Regions from separate parts of the Hydrogenophaga sp. PBL-H3 genome, predicted to be linked through region 2. Evidence: predicted binding sites of a transcription regulator. Region 2 holds the regulator's gene; each other region holds the start of a gene.
What was found. Region 2 encodes sigma-54, which starts transcription at its own class of promoters, with help from an activator protein. Its sites were predicted from a motif close to TGGCANGNAANCTGCTTT; they were not measured.
Positions count from the first base shown of each region.

Region 1: F9Z44_RS01215 (ammonium transporter) is a predicted target of sigma-54. The motif match lies at 1,594-1,611, and genes of this name have one in related genera.
Region 3: nirB (nitrite reductase large subunit NirB) is a predicted target of sigma-54. The motif match lies at 1,524-1,541, and genes of this name have one in related genera.

Region 1 is NZ_CP044972.1:257,882-261,284, forward strand. Features, by position in the region: gene F9Z44_RS22725 (hypothetical protein) at 1-150, opposite strand, end outside; gene F9Z44_RS01215 (ammonium transporter) at 162-1,487, opposite strand; gene F9Z44_RS01220 (sulfite exporter TauE/SafE family protein) at 1,922-2,680, shown strand; gene mrdA (penicillin-binding protein 2) at 2,706-3,403, opposite strand, start outside.
Region 2 is NZ_CP044972.1:456,101-459,503, forward strand. Features, by position in the region: gene lptA (lipopolysaccharide transport periplasmic protein LptA) at 1-595, shown strand, start outside; gene lptB (LPS export ABC transporter ATP-binding protein) at 601-1,395, shown strand; gene rpoN (RNA polymerase factor sigma-54) at 1,505-3,133, shown strand; gene F9Z44_RS02185 (THUMP domain-containing class I SAM-dependent RNA methyltransferase) at 3,130-3,403, shown strand, end outside.
Region 3 is NZ_CP044972.1:1,683,645-1,687,047, reverse strand. Features, by position in the region: gene F9Z44_RS08020 (bifunctional protein-serine/threonine kinase/phosphatase) at 1-121, opposite strand, end outside; gene F9Z44_RS08015 (type IV pili methyl-accepting chemotaxis transducer N-terminal domain-containing protein) at 128-1,423, opposite strand; gene nirB (nitrite reductase large subunit NirB) at 1,783-3,403, shown strand, end outside.

The sequences.
Region 1 (3,403 bases), 200 kb from region 2:
CGCCGTGGCCTTTTCGCGCGTGAAGCGCACGATCTCGCGCGCGTAGTCCGCATTGCTGGTCAGCCACTCGGTGTCGGTCACGCGGCCGGTCTTGCGCCGCAGCAACACATGCAGGTGCGCGGCCATGGCAAACACGTCGTTGGAGGTCATGAGGGGGTGCCTCAGTGGCCAAGCTGCTCGTTGTGCAGCGACACGTCAAGCCCGGCGCGCTCCTCGAACTCGCGCACGCGCAGCGAGGTGAAGCGCGAGGTGATCCACAGCACCACGGCCGTCATGACCAGGCTGTAGGCCAGCACGGCCACACAGGCGATCACCTGTGCCAGCAGGCTCGATTCCACGCCCGAGATCGCCGGGTCGGCCAGCAAGCCGGTGAGCAGCGCGCCCACCAGGCCGCCCACACCGTGTACGCCAAACACATCGAGCGAGTCGTCGGCGCGCAGCTTGCGCTTGAGCGCGGTGGCGCCCCAGTAGCAGGCCACACCCGCCACCAGGCCAATGATGAGCGCGCTGCGCGGCGTGACAAAGCCCGCCGCCGGGGTGATGGCCACCAGACCCGCCACCACACCCGAGCACAGGCCCAGCAGCGAGGCGCGTTTGCGCGCCAGCCACTCGGCGCCCATCCACGAAAGCGCGCCCGCGGCCGCCGCGATGTGCGTGACCGCCATGGCCAGGCCGGCGCGGCCGTCGGCGGCCAGCGCGGAGCCGGCGTTGAAGCCGAACCAGCCCACCCACAAGAGGCCGGTGCCGGCCATGGTGAGTCCGAGGTTGAACGGAATGAACGGCTCGCGGCCATAGCCCTCGCGCGGGCCCAGCGCGTAGGCGCAGACCAGCGCTGCGGCGCCGGCGTTGATGTGCACCACCGAGCCACCCGCGAAATCCAGCGCGCCGAGTTGCGCCAGCCAGCCGCCCGGCTCCCACACCCAATGCGCGATGGGTGCGTACACCAGCAGCAACCACAGGCCGGTGAAGGTGAGCAGCGCGCCGAAGTGCATGCGCTCCACCAGCGCACCCACCACCAGCGCGCAGGTGATGATGGCAAAGGTGAGCTGGAACATGGCAAACACCGATTCGGGCACGTGTTTGGCTATGTGGCTCACGGCCACCTGCGAGGTGGAGCCGAGGAACTCCATGCCCGAGAAGCCGATGCGCTCCCAGCCGCCGATGAAGCCGCCGAGCGCGCCACCCGGTGTGAACGCCAGCGAGTAAGCAACCCCGAACCACAGCAGGCTCACCACGGCGGCAATGCCGACCACGCTGGCCATGGTGTTGATCACGTTGAAGCGGCGAACCATGCCGCCGTAGAAGAGTGCAATGCCGGGCAAGGTCATGAGCAGGACCAGCGCGGTGCTGACCATGAGCCAGGCGGTGTCCGCACCCTGGATCGTGCTGGCCGCCACCAGCCCTGGCGACGTGAGCGGGGGGGCAGCGGGCGCCGTGGGTGCTGCGCTTTGTGCTGCGGCCGTCAGGGGCCCCAGCAAGGCGGCCATCAGGCCAGGCAATGAAAGAAGGTTTCTCGGGTTGCGGGGTGGACGAAGAAGGGCGTTCACACGGTTATGGTGCATTTTGTTACCTGTTTCCAACGACCCCGGGGCCAGTGCATATCCTGTGCCAAGGGTTCTCCCGGCCAAGGGAAAGCCCGGATGCACAGCGCTGGTGCGGACCGTTAAAGTCTCCGCACTCGCTCAAGCGCACTGCGCTGGTGACCGCGGGGGACCGAGGAGACAACCCAGTCCAATCATAAAAACGTGTTTCAGCGTCCCCAGAGATGCCAGATTCCTCAAACCGACCCTCGTGGTCGGTTTTTTTTCGCCGGAGCGTGGGGGCGACAGGGCCCGCCGCCGGGCCGTTCCCAAGGCGGGTCGAACCCCCTTGGGGGTCAGCGACCCGCGAAGCGGCGGAGCGTGGGGGCGACAATCCCCGGATGGAATTGCTTCTTGTCTCGCTGGCTTCGTTCTTCGCCGGCTTCGTGGATTCGATCGTGGGCGGCGGCGGCCTCATCCTCGTGCCCGCACTGTTCGCCATGTTTCCCACCACCCACCCGGCCACGCTGTTCGGCGTGAACAAGGGTGCCTCGGTGTGGGGTACTGCGGCGGCCACCTTGCAGTACGCCCGGCGCGTGAACATGCCGTGGCACGCCCTGCTGCCCGCGGCGGCTGTGGGCTTTGCGGGATCGATGGCCGGGGCCTGGACGGTGACCGTGATCTCGCCCGATTTCCTGCGCCGCGCGCTGCCCCTGGTGTTGCTGGGCGTGCTGGGCTACACACTGGCGCGCAAGGACCTCGGGCGCCACCACGCACCGCGCTTCAGCGGTCGGCAGGAAGCCGCCGCCGCCTGCGTGCTCGGCCTGACGATTGGCTTCTACGATGGCTTCTTCGGACCGGGCACGGGCAGCTTTTTCGTGTTCCTGTTCGTGCGCTGGCTGGGCTACGACTTCCTGCACGCCAGCGCCAGCGCCAAGCTCATCAACACCGCCACCAACCTCGCCGCCCTGATGCTGTTCGCCTGGAAGGGCCACGTGTGGTGGCATTTCGTGCTGGCCATGGCCACGGCGAACGTGGTGGGCAGCCTGCTGGGCACGCGCCTGGCGCTCAAGCACGGCAGCGGTTTCGTGCGCATCGCGTTCATCGTGGTGGTGTCGGCGCTGATCCTGAAGACGACCTACGACGCCTGGCTCAGGTAGCCCCCTGCGCCGCGAAGCGGCGCCTCTACTGCGGCGGCCAGGGGCGTTCACTGGCCTTCAGCGGCACGCCCATGGGGGCGCTGGCCTGGCCCGCGCGCACGGCGGCCAGGTCTTGCGGGTTCGGGTACTGGTCCAGCAGCAGGTAGTCGAACACGCGCCGCGCGATCGGTGCTGCGTGCGCCGCGCCAAAGCCGGCGTTCTCCACCACCACCGCAATCGCCACGCGCGGCTGGTCGACCGGCGCGAAGGCCACGTACAGCGCGTGGTCGCGTTGAAACTCTTCGAGTTTGCGCGCGTCGTAGCGGTCTCGCTGGCCGATCGTCACCGCCTGTGCCGTGCCGGTCTTGCCACCGCTGGCATACCCGGCATTGGCGAACACGCGGGTGGACGTGCCCTCGGTGGTGACCGCCTGCATGGCTTCGAGCACCGTGCGCACGTGCTCGGGCTTGTAGCCCAGACTCACCGCTGGCGGCGCGGGCAGTGGCTTGCGCTCGCGGGTGATCACGTTTTCGGTGGCCATGGTGAGGTGGGGTGCGAACTTCACGCCACCGTTGGCCAGCGTGGCCATGGCATGTGCGAGTTGCAGCATGGTGAAGCTGTTGTAGCCCTGGCCGATGCCCAGCGAGATCGTCTCGCCCGCGTACCAGCGTTGCTGCTCGGGGCGCTTGTAGGTGTTGCGTTTCCAGGCCTGGCTGGGCAGCACGCCGCGCACCTCGCCGCGCA
Region 2 (3,403 bases):
CTGGCCGGGCGCCTGCCTGGTGGTGGGTCTGTTGCTGACCAGCGCAGCACAAGCCGAAAAAGCCGACCGCACCCTGCCACTCAATGCCGAGGCCGATGCCCTGCGCTACGACGACGCGCGCCAGACCAGCATCTTCACGGGCAACGTGGTGATCACCAAGGGCACCATCGTCATCCGGGGCGCCAAGGTCGAGGTGCGCCAGGATGCCCAGGGCCATCAGTTCGGCATCGTCAACGGCAGCCCGGGGTTTTTCCGCCAGAAGCGCGACGGCGTGGACGAATTCATTGAAGGCACGGCCCAGCGCATCGAATACGACAGCCAGGCCGACTCCGTCCGGTTCGTGGGCGATGCGGTGCTCAAGCGCTTCAAGGGCACCCAGCTCAACGACGAAACCACCGGCAGCGTGATCGTCTACAACAACACCACCGACGTCTTCACGGTGGACGGCGGCGTGGCCAGCCGCACCCCCAACAACCCCACCGGCCGCGTGCGCGCCATGCTCACACCCGTGCCCAAGGATGGCACTCCCGCTCCCAAACCGGCGCCGCCAGCCAATCTGCGGCCCAGCAACCAGCTTGGCGAGGGCCAGCAGTGACGGCGATGCCTTCGGCGCAGGCGCTGAGCCCGGGCAAGCGCCCGACGACCGCCCCCGATCTCAGTCGGCTGGAGGCCCAGGGACTGCAAAAGGCCTATGGCAGCCGCAAGGTGGTCAAGGACGTGTCGCTCGCGGTCTTCAAGGGTGAGGTCGTCGGCCTTCTGGGGCCCAACGGCGCGGGCAAGACCACCTCGTTCTACATGCTGGTGGGCCTGCTGCGTTCGGACGCCGGAACGATCCTGCTCGATGGTCAGGCCATCCAGGACCTGCCCATCCACCGCCGCGCGCGCCTGGGCCTGGGCTACCTGCCGCAGGAGGCATCGATCTTTCGCAAGCTCAACGTGGCCGACAACGTGCGCGCCGTGCTGGAACTGCAGCAGGACGAGGCCGGCAAGGCGCTGAGCAAGGCCGCCATCGAGGCCCGCCTCGACGAGTTGCTCAAGGACCTGCACGTGGACCACCTGCGCGACTCGCCCGCGCCTGCCCTGTCGGGCGGTGAGCGCCGCCGGGTCGAGATCGCCCGGGCGCTCGCCACCAATCCGCGCTTCATCCTGCTCGACGAGCCCTTCGCCGGCATCGACCCGATCGCCGTGATCGAGATCCAGCGCATCATCGGTTTCCTCAAGTCGCGCGGCATCGGCGTGCTCATCACCGACCACAACGTGCGCGAGACCTTGGGTATCTGCGACCGCGCCTACATCATCAACGACGGCCACGTGCTCACCAGCGGCACGCCGGCCGAGATCGTTGAAAACGCCGACGTGCGCCGCGTGTACCTCGGCGAACATTTCAGGATGTGATGACCCCCACGCTCGTCACTTCGTGTACTTCGCTGCCCCCCGAGGGGGCTGATTCGCCTTGGGGCGGCCCGGCGGCGAATCGTCTCGCCGTTTGCTCACTGGCGTTTTCATGAAACAAGGCCTGTCACTCAGGGTTTCGCAGCACCTGGCGCTCACGCCCCAGTTGCAGCAATCCATCCGCCTGCTGCAACTCTCCACGCTGGAGATGGCGCAGGAGGTCGAGCAAATGCTCGACGAGAATCCGTTCCTCGAACGCTCCGAAGACCTGGCCGAGCGCGAAGCGTTTGGCCTGGAGCAGACCGACGCGCCGGTGAGCGTGGGCGAGCAGATCGCCGAGGCCGCCCTGCCCGAAGCGCCCGGACCGATGCTCTCCAGCACCGAATCGAGCAGCAGCACGAGCAGCGACAGCAGCGAAGGCGATGCCATCGAAGGCAAGCTCGACGGCGCCACGCCGGTGGAAGAGAGCTGGGAGGGCGACGGCACGGTGGAGATGGCGCCCGACGACAGCGAGTGGGGTGGCGACGCGCCCGCGCGCAACAACAATTCGTCGGGCGACGACGACACCGCGAGCGCTGCCGATCTGGCCCGAGCCCACATCAGCCTGCAGGACCACCTGCATGACCAGGCGCGCTGCCTGCGTCTCTCGGACGAAGACCGCGCCGCGCTGTACTTCCTGATCGAATCGCTCAGCGACGACGGCTACATCGAAGACAGCCTGGCCGAGCTGGCTGCGGCCTGGCAGGCCCTGTCGGGACGTGTGCAAACCGACGACCCCAACGAAGGTCTGGAAGAACGCGAGGCGCTGGAGCAGCGCCTGACCATGGCCCTGCAACTGCTGCAGCACATGGAGCCTTCCGGTGTGGGCGCGCGCAGCCTGGCCGAATGCCTGCGCCTGCAGATCCTGGAACTGCGCAACACGCCCGAGGCGCGCGCGGCCCTGGCCATCTGCGGGCAGTCCATGGAGTTGGTGGCCAAGCGCGATGTGAAGCGCCTGTGCAACCTGTGCGGCCTGGACGATGAAACCGTGCGCGCCGCACTCGGCCTCATTGCGCGGCTGGAACCCAAGCCGGGTCGCCGCTTCCTGGACCTGGAGCGCAACGTGGTCGTGCCCGACGTGCTGGTCACGCGCGCTGGCCGCGGCTTCAAGGTGCTGCTCAACCCCGAGGTGATGCCCCGCCTGCGCGTGCACGATGTGTACGCCAGCGCCATGCGCCAGAACCGCGGTGGACGCGACAACGGCGGCGAGGCCGGCCACGCCGCCATGCAGCAGCGCCTGCAGGAGGCGCGTTGGTTCATCAAGAACATCCAGCAGCGCTTCGACACCATCCTGCGCGTGTCCAGCGCCATCGTGGAACGCCAGCGCAATTTCTTCATGCACGGCGAACTCGCCATGCGCCCGCTGGTGCTGCGTGAGATCGCCGACGAGCTCGGCCTGCACGAATCCACCATCAGCCGCGTGACCACCGCCAAGTACATGGCCACGCCCTTCGGCACCTACGAGCTCAAGTACTTCTTCGGCTCGTCGCTGGGGACCGAGACCGGTGGCAACGCGTCGAGCACGGCCGTGCGCGCGCTGCTCAAGCAGTTCATCGCCGCCGAAGAAGCCGCCAAGCCGCTGTCGGACAACCAGCTCTCCGATCTGCTGCGCGAACAGGGCATCGAATGCGCGCGCCGCACCGTGGCGAAGTACCGCGAGGCGCTGCGAATCGCGCCCGCGAACCTCAGAAAATCGCTTTGAACCAGTTACAAGTTTTCCTGCCCTGCGCCGCCGGCGTTGAGGACATGCTCGCCGCTGAAGTGAAGCGCATCACCGGCGTGGACGCACCGCACAAGGCGCGCGGCGGTGTGGCGCTCAACGCTTCGTGGCGCGACGCCATGCGCCTGAACCTGCACAGCCGCCTCACGCAGCGCGTGCTGGTGCAGCTCTGGCACGGTGGCTACCGCTCTGAACAAGACCTGTACCACGCCGCCAGCGAGGTGGCATGGGAGATCTGGTTCACGCCGGCTC
Region 3 (3,403 bases), 1.2 Mb from region 2:
TGGCCACGATGGAGCCCATGTCTTCCTGCCCCTCGGGCGGCAGCATGGCGGCGCAGAAATCTTCGTTGGGCTCCTTGCGGCCGGCCTTGCAGACAAATCCGATGTCGATGTCAAAGGCCACAGCGCATCACCCCATCAGCATCTGCATGCTGCGCTCGTACTCGGCCGACAGCTGCTCGAAAGCCTGGAGCAGGCTTTCGCTGGCCACGGCCAGACCTTCGAGCCGCAGCAGCCGGTCGCGCCCCGCGGGGCGCTGGATGTGGGCGGCACCGGCGAGCACCTGCTCCCATTCCTGGGCCGCAGCCTCCAGCGTGCGGCGGATTTCCGGGGTGGACAGGGGCAGGCCATTGAGCATGGCCAGGCCCGACTCGAAATCCCGCTGCGCCCCGACCAGGGCAGCGTCATTGGCGGGCGCGCGCTCACCGTCCTCCATCAGGTGCATCAGCGCGCACTTGGCAAACCGCTGGCACAGCATGCGCTGGCGCCCTGCGGTGTTGAGCAGCTTCAGCGGCGGGGCCGAGCCCGCGCTCTCCAGGCTCGCCGTGAGGCGCTCGGCCTCCTGCAGCAAGCGCTCTGCGAGCTCGTCCACCTGCGCCACCTGGCCTGCCGCAGGCTTGCCCTTGAGGGTCGGTTTGAGGCGCTGCCACGTGGCCTCCACCTGGGCCAGCAGGTCGCCGAAAGTGGGCGCCGAGAGCGTCTTGCCCAGCAGCGCGATGTTGGCGTCCACGCGCTGGATCGAGTCGTCCAGCAGCGCCTGCTGCTGGCGCGGCTGCACTTCGGCCAGGCGCAGCAGATGGAGCTTGACCAGGCGTTGCGAGAGCATGCGCAGCTGCCCGGCCCGGTTCACCCCTTCGGCGAAGTGGGCCGACTGGATGATGTGCTGCGACACCTGGCCCAGCCGCTGGTTGCTGTGCATGGAGGCGGTGCGCAGGATCTGAAAGGCATCGTCATCGGACACCTGCCGCGCGCGCATCAGGATGCCCTTGGCGCGCTCCACCATCTTGCGGTCCTCGAAACGCTGGGACACGTCGCGCAACTGCTCCTGCAACGCCTGTTCGCGCCGGAAACGCGCCTGCGCCAGGTGAACGAGCGCGCGCAGGCGATGCGCCGCGTAACCGTTGACCACGTAGACGTGCACGCCGCATGCCACGGCCTGCTCGATGTGGCCGGCATCGCTGTCGGTGGTGAACACGATCACCGGGCACGGTGCGGTGTCGGCCAGCGCCTGCGTGGCCTTGAACAGTGCATCGGCACTCGCCGACACCTCGCCGATCACCACATCTGGTGCATGGCGCACAACGCCCTGCACCAGTTTGCTGCAGCCCTCTTCCTGCGCAATGACATCGATGCCCATGGCCTCCAGGTCAAGCGCGAGCGGCAAGTTGGCCTGGGGGCCGCTCCGAAAAACCAGCGCAGATGTCATATGAATCAAGAGCTTGTGAGTGAATACCGGGCCCAGCCCCGGCAACCGCAGCACGCTGCGTGCCGGCTAGGCGCTGCACTGCCGCGGGGTGTCGATGATATGGCACACGTTTTGCATGGTTCAACGCAGACGTGACGAAGCGTCTGACCCCGACCGCAGTGTCGCGGGACTGTGCACAACGACGTGCGCAGCGAGACAACGGGGCCCGCCAACAGAGGCGCGCCTCAGCCCGGCTTCTCGGCCGGAACAACCGCATATCCCATTTTTCTGGTGCCCAGGCTCAAGGCGCGCGTGCGCGCAGCGTTCACTGGCACGGGGTATGCACCTGACGCTTTCGAATCACAACTGGAGTAGCCGCGATGAAGAAATCAAGACTGGTGATGGTGGGCAACGGCATGGCCGGCGTGCGCACGCTCGAGGAGCTGCTCAAGATCGCCCCCGACCTCTACGACATCACGGTGTTCGGCTCCGAGCCCCACCCCAACTACAACCGCATCCTGCTCTCGCCGGTGCTCGCCGGTGAGCAGACGCTGGACGAGATCGTGCTCAACGACTGGGCCTGGTACACCGACAACGGTGTCACGCTGCACGCGGGCAAGACCGTGACCGAGGTGGACCGCATCAAGCGCGTGGTGCGCGCCACCGATGCCGACGGCAGCGTGATCGAGGCACCCTACGACCGCCTCATCATGGCCACCGGCTCCAACCCCTTCATGCTGCCGCTGCCCGGCAAGGACCTGCAAGGCGTGCTGGCCTACCGCGACATCGCCGACACGCAGGCCATGATCGACGCGGCCACGAAATACAAACACGCGGTCGTCATCGGCGGCGGCTTGCTGGGCCTGGAAGCGGCCAACGGACTGATGAAGCGCGGCATGACAGTGAGCGTGGTGCATGTGGCGCCCTGGCTCATGGAACGCCAGCTCGACGACGTGGCGGGCAAGCTGCTGCAGCAGTCGCTGGAGACGCGCGGCATGAAGTTCCTGATCGGTGCGCAGACGCAGGAGCTGGTGGGCAACGACGAAGGCCGCGTGAAGGCGATCCGCTTCAAGGACGGTACCGAGCTGCCGGCCGACCTGGTGGTGATGGCCGTCGGCATCCGCCCCAACACCGCGCTGGCCGAGAGCATGCGCCTGCACGTGAACAAAGGCATCGTGGTCAGCGACACGCTGCAGACCGTGACCGACCCGCGCATCTACGCGGTGGGCGAATGCGCGGCGCACCGCGGCATCGCCTACGGTCTGGTGGCACCGCTGTTCGAACAGGGCAAGGTGCTGGCCACACATCTCGCAGAGTTCGGCATCGGCCGCTACGTGGGCTCGCTCACGTCGACCAAGCTCAAGGTCACCGGCATCGACCTGTTCAGTGCCGGCAACTTCACCGGCGGCGCCAACACCGAAGAAATCGTGATGAGCGACCCCTCGGGCGGCGTCTACAAGAAGCTGGTGATCCAGGACGACAAGCTCGTGGGCGCCTGCCTGTACGGCGACACGGTGGACGGCTCCTGGTACTTCAAGCTGCTGCGCGACGGCCGCAGCGTAGCCGACATTCGCGACAAGCTGATGTTCGGCGAGTCCAACATCGGCGACGTGGGCCACCAGGGCCAGAGCAAGGCCTCGGCCATGGCCGACACCGACGAGGTGTGTGGCTGCAACGGCGTGACCAAGGGCGCCATCTGCAAGGCCATCAAGGACAAGGGCCTGTTCACGCTGGAAGAGGTGCGCAAGCAGACCAAGGCCAGCGCCAGCTGCGGCTCGTGCACCGGCTTGGTGGAGCAGATCCTGATGTTCACCGCTGGCGGCGACTACTCGGCCACGCCCAAGCTCAAAGCCATGTGCAGTTGCACCGACCACGGCCACCAGGCGGTGCGCGACGCGATCCGCGAGAGCAAGTACACCAACACCGGCGCGGTGTTTGCCGGCATGGGCTGGCGCACGCCCAACGGCTGCGCGTCGTGCCGCCCGGCCGTCAACTACTACC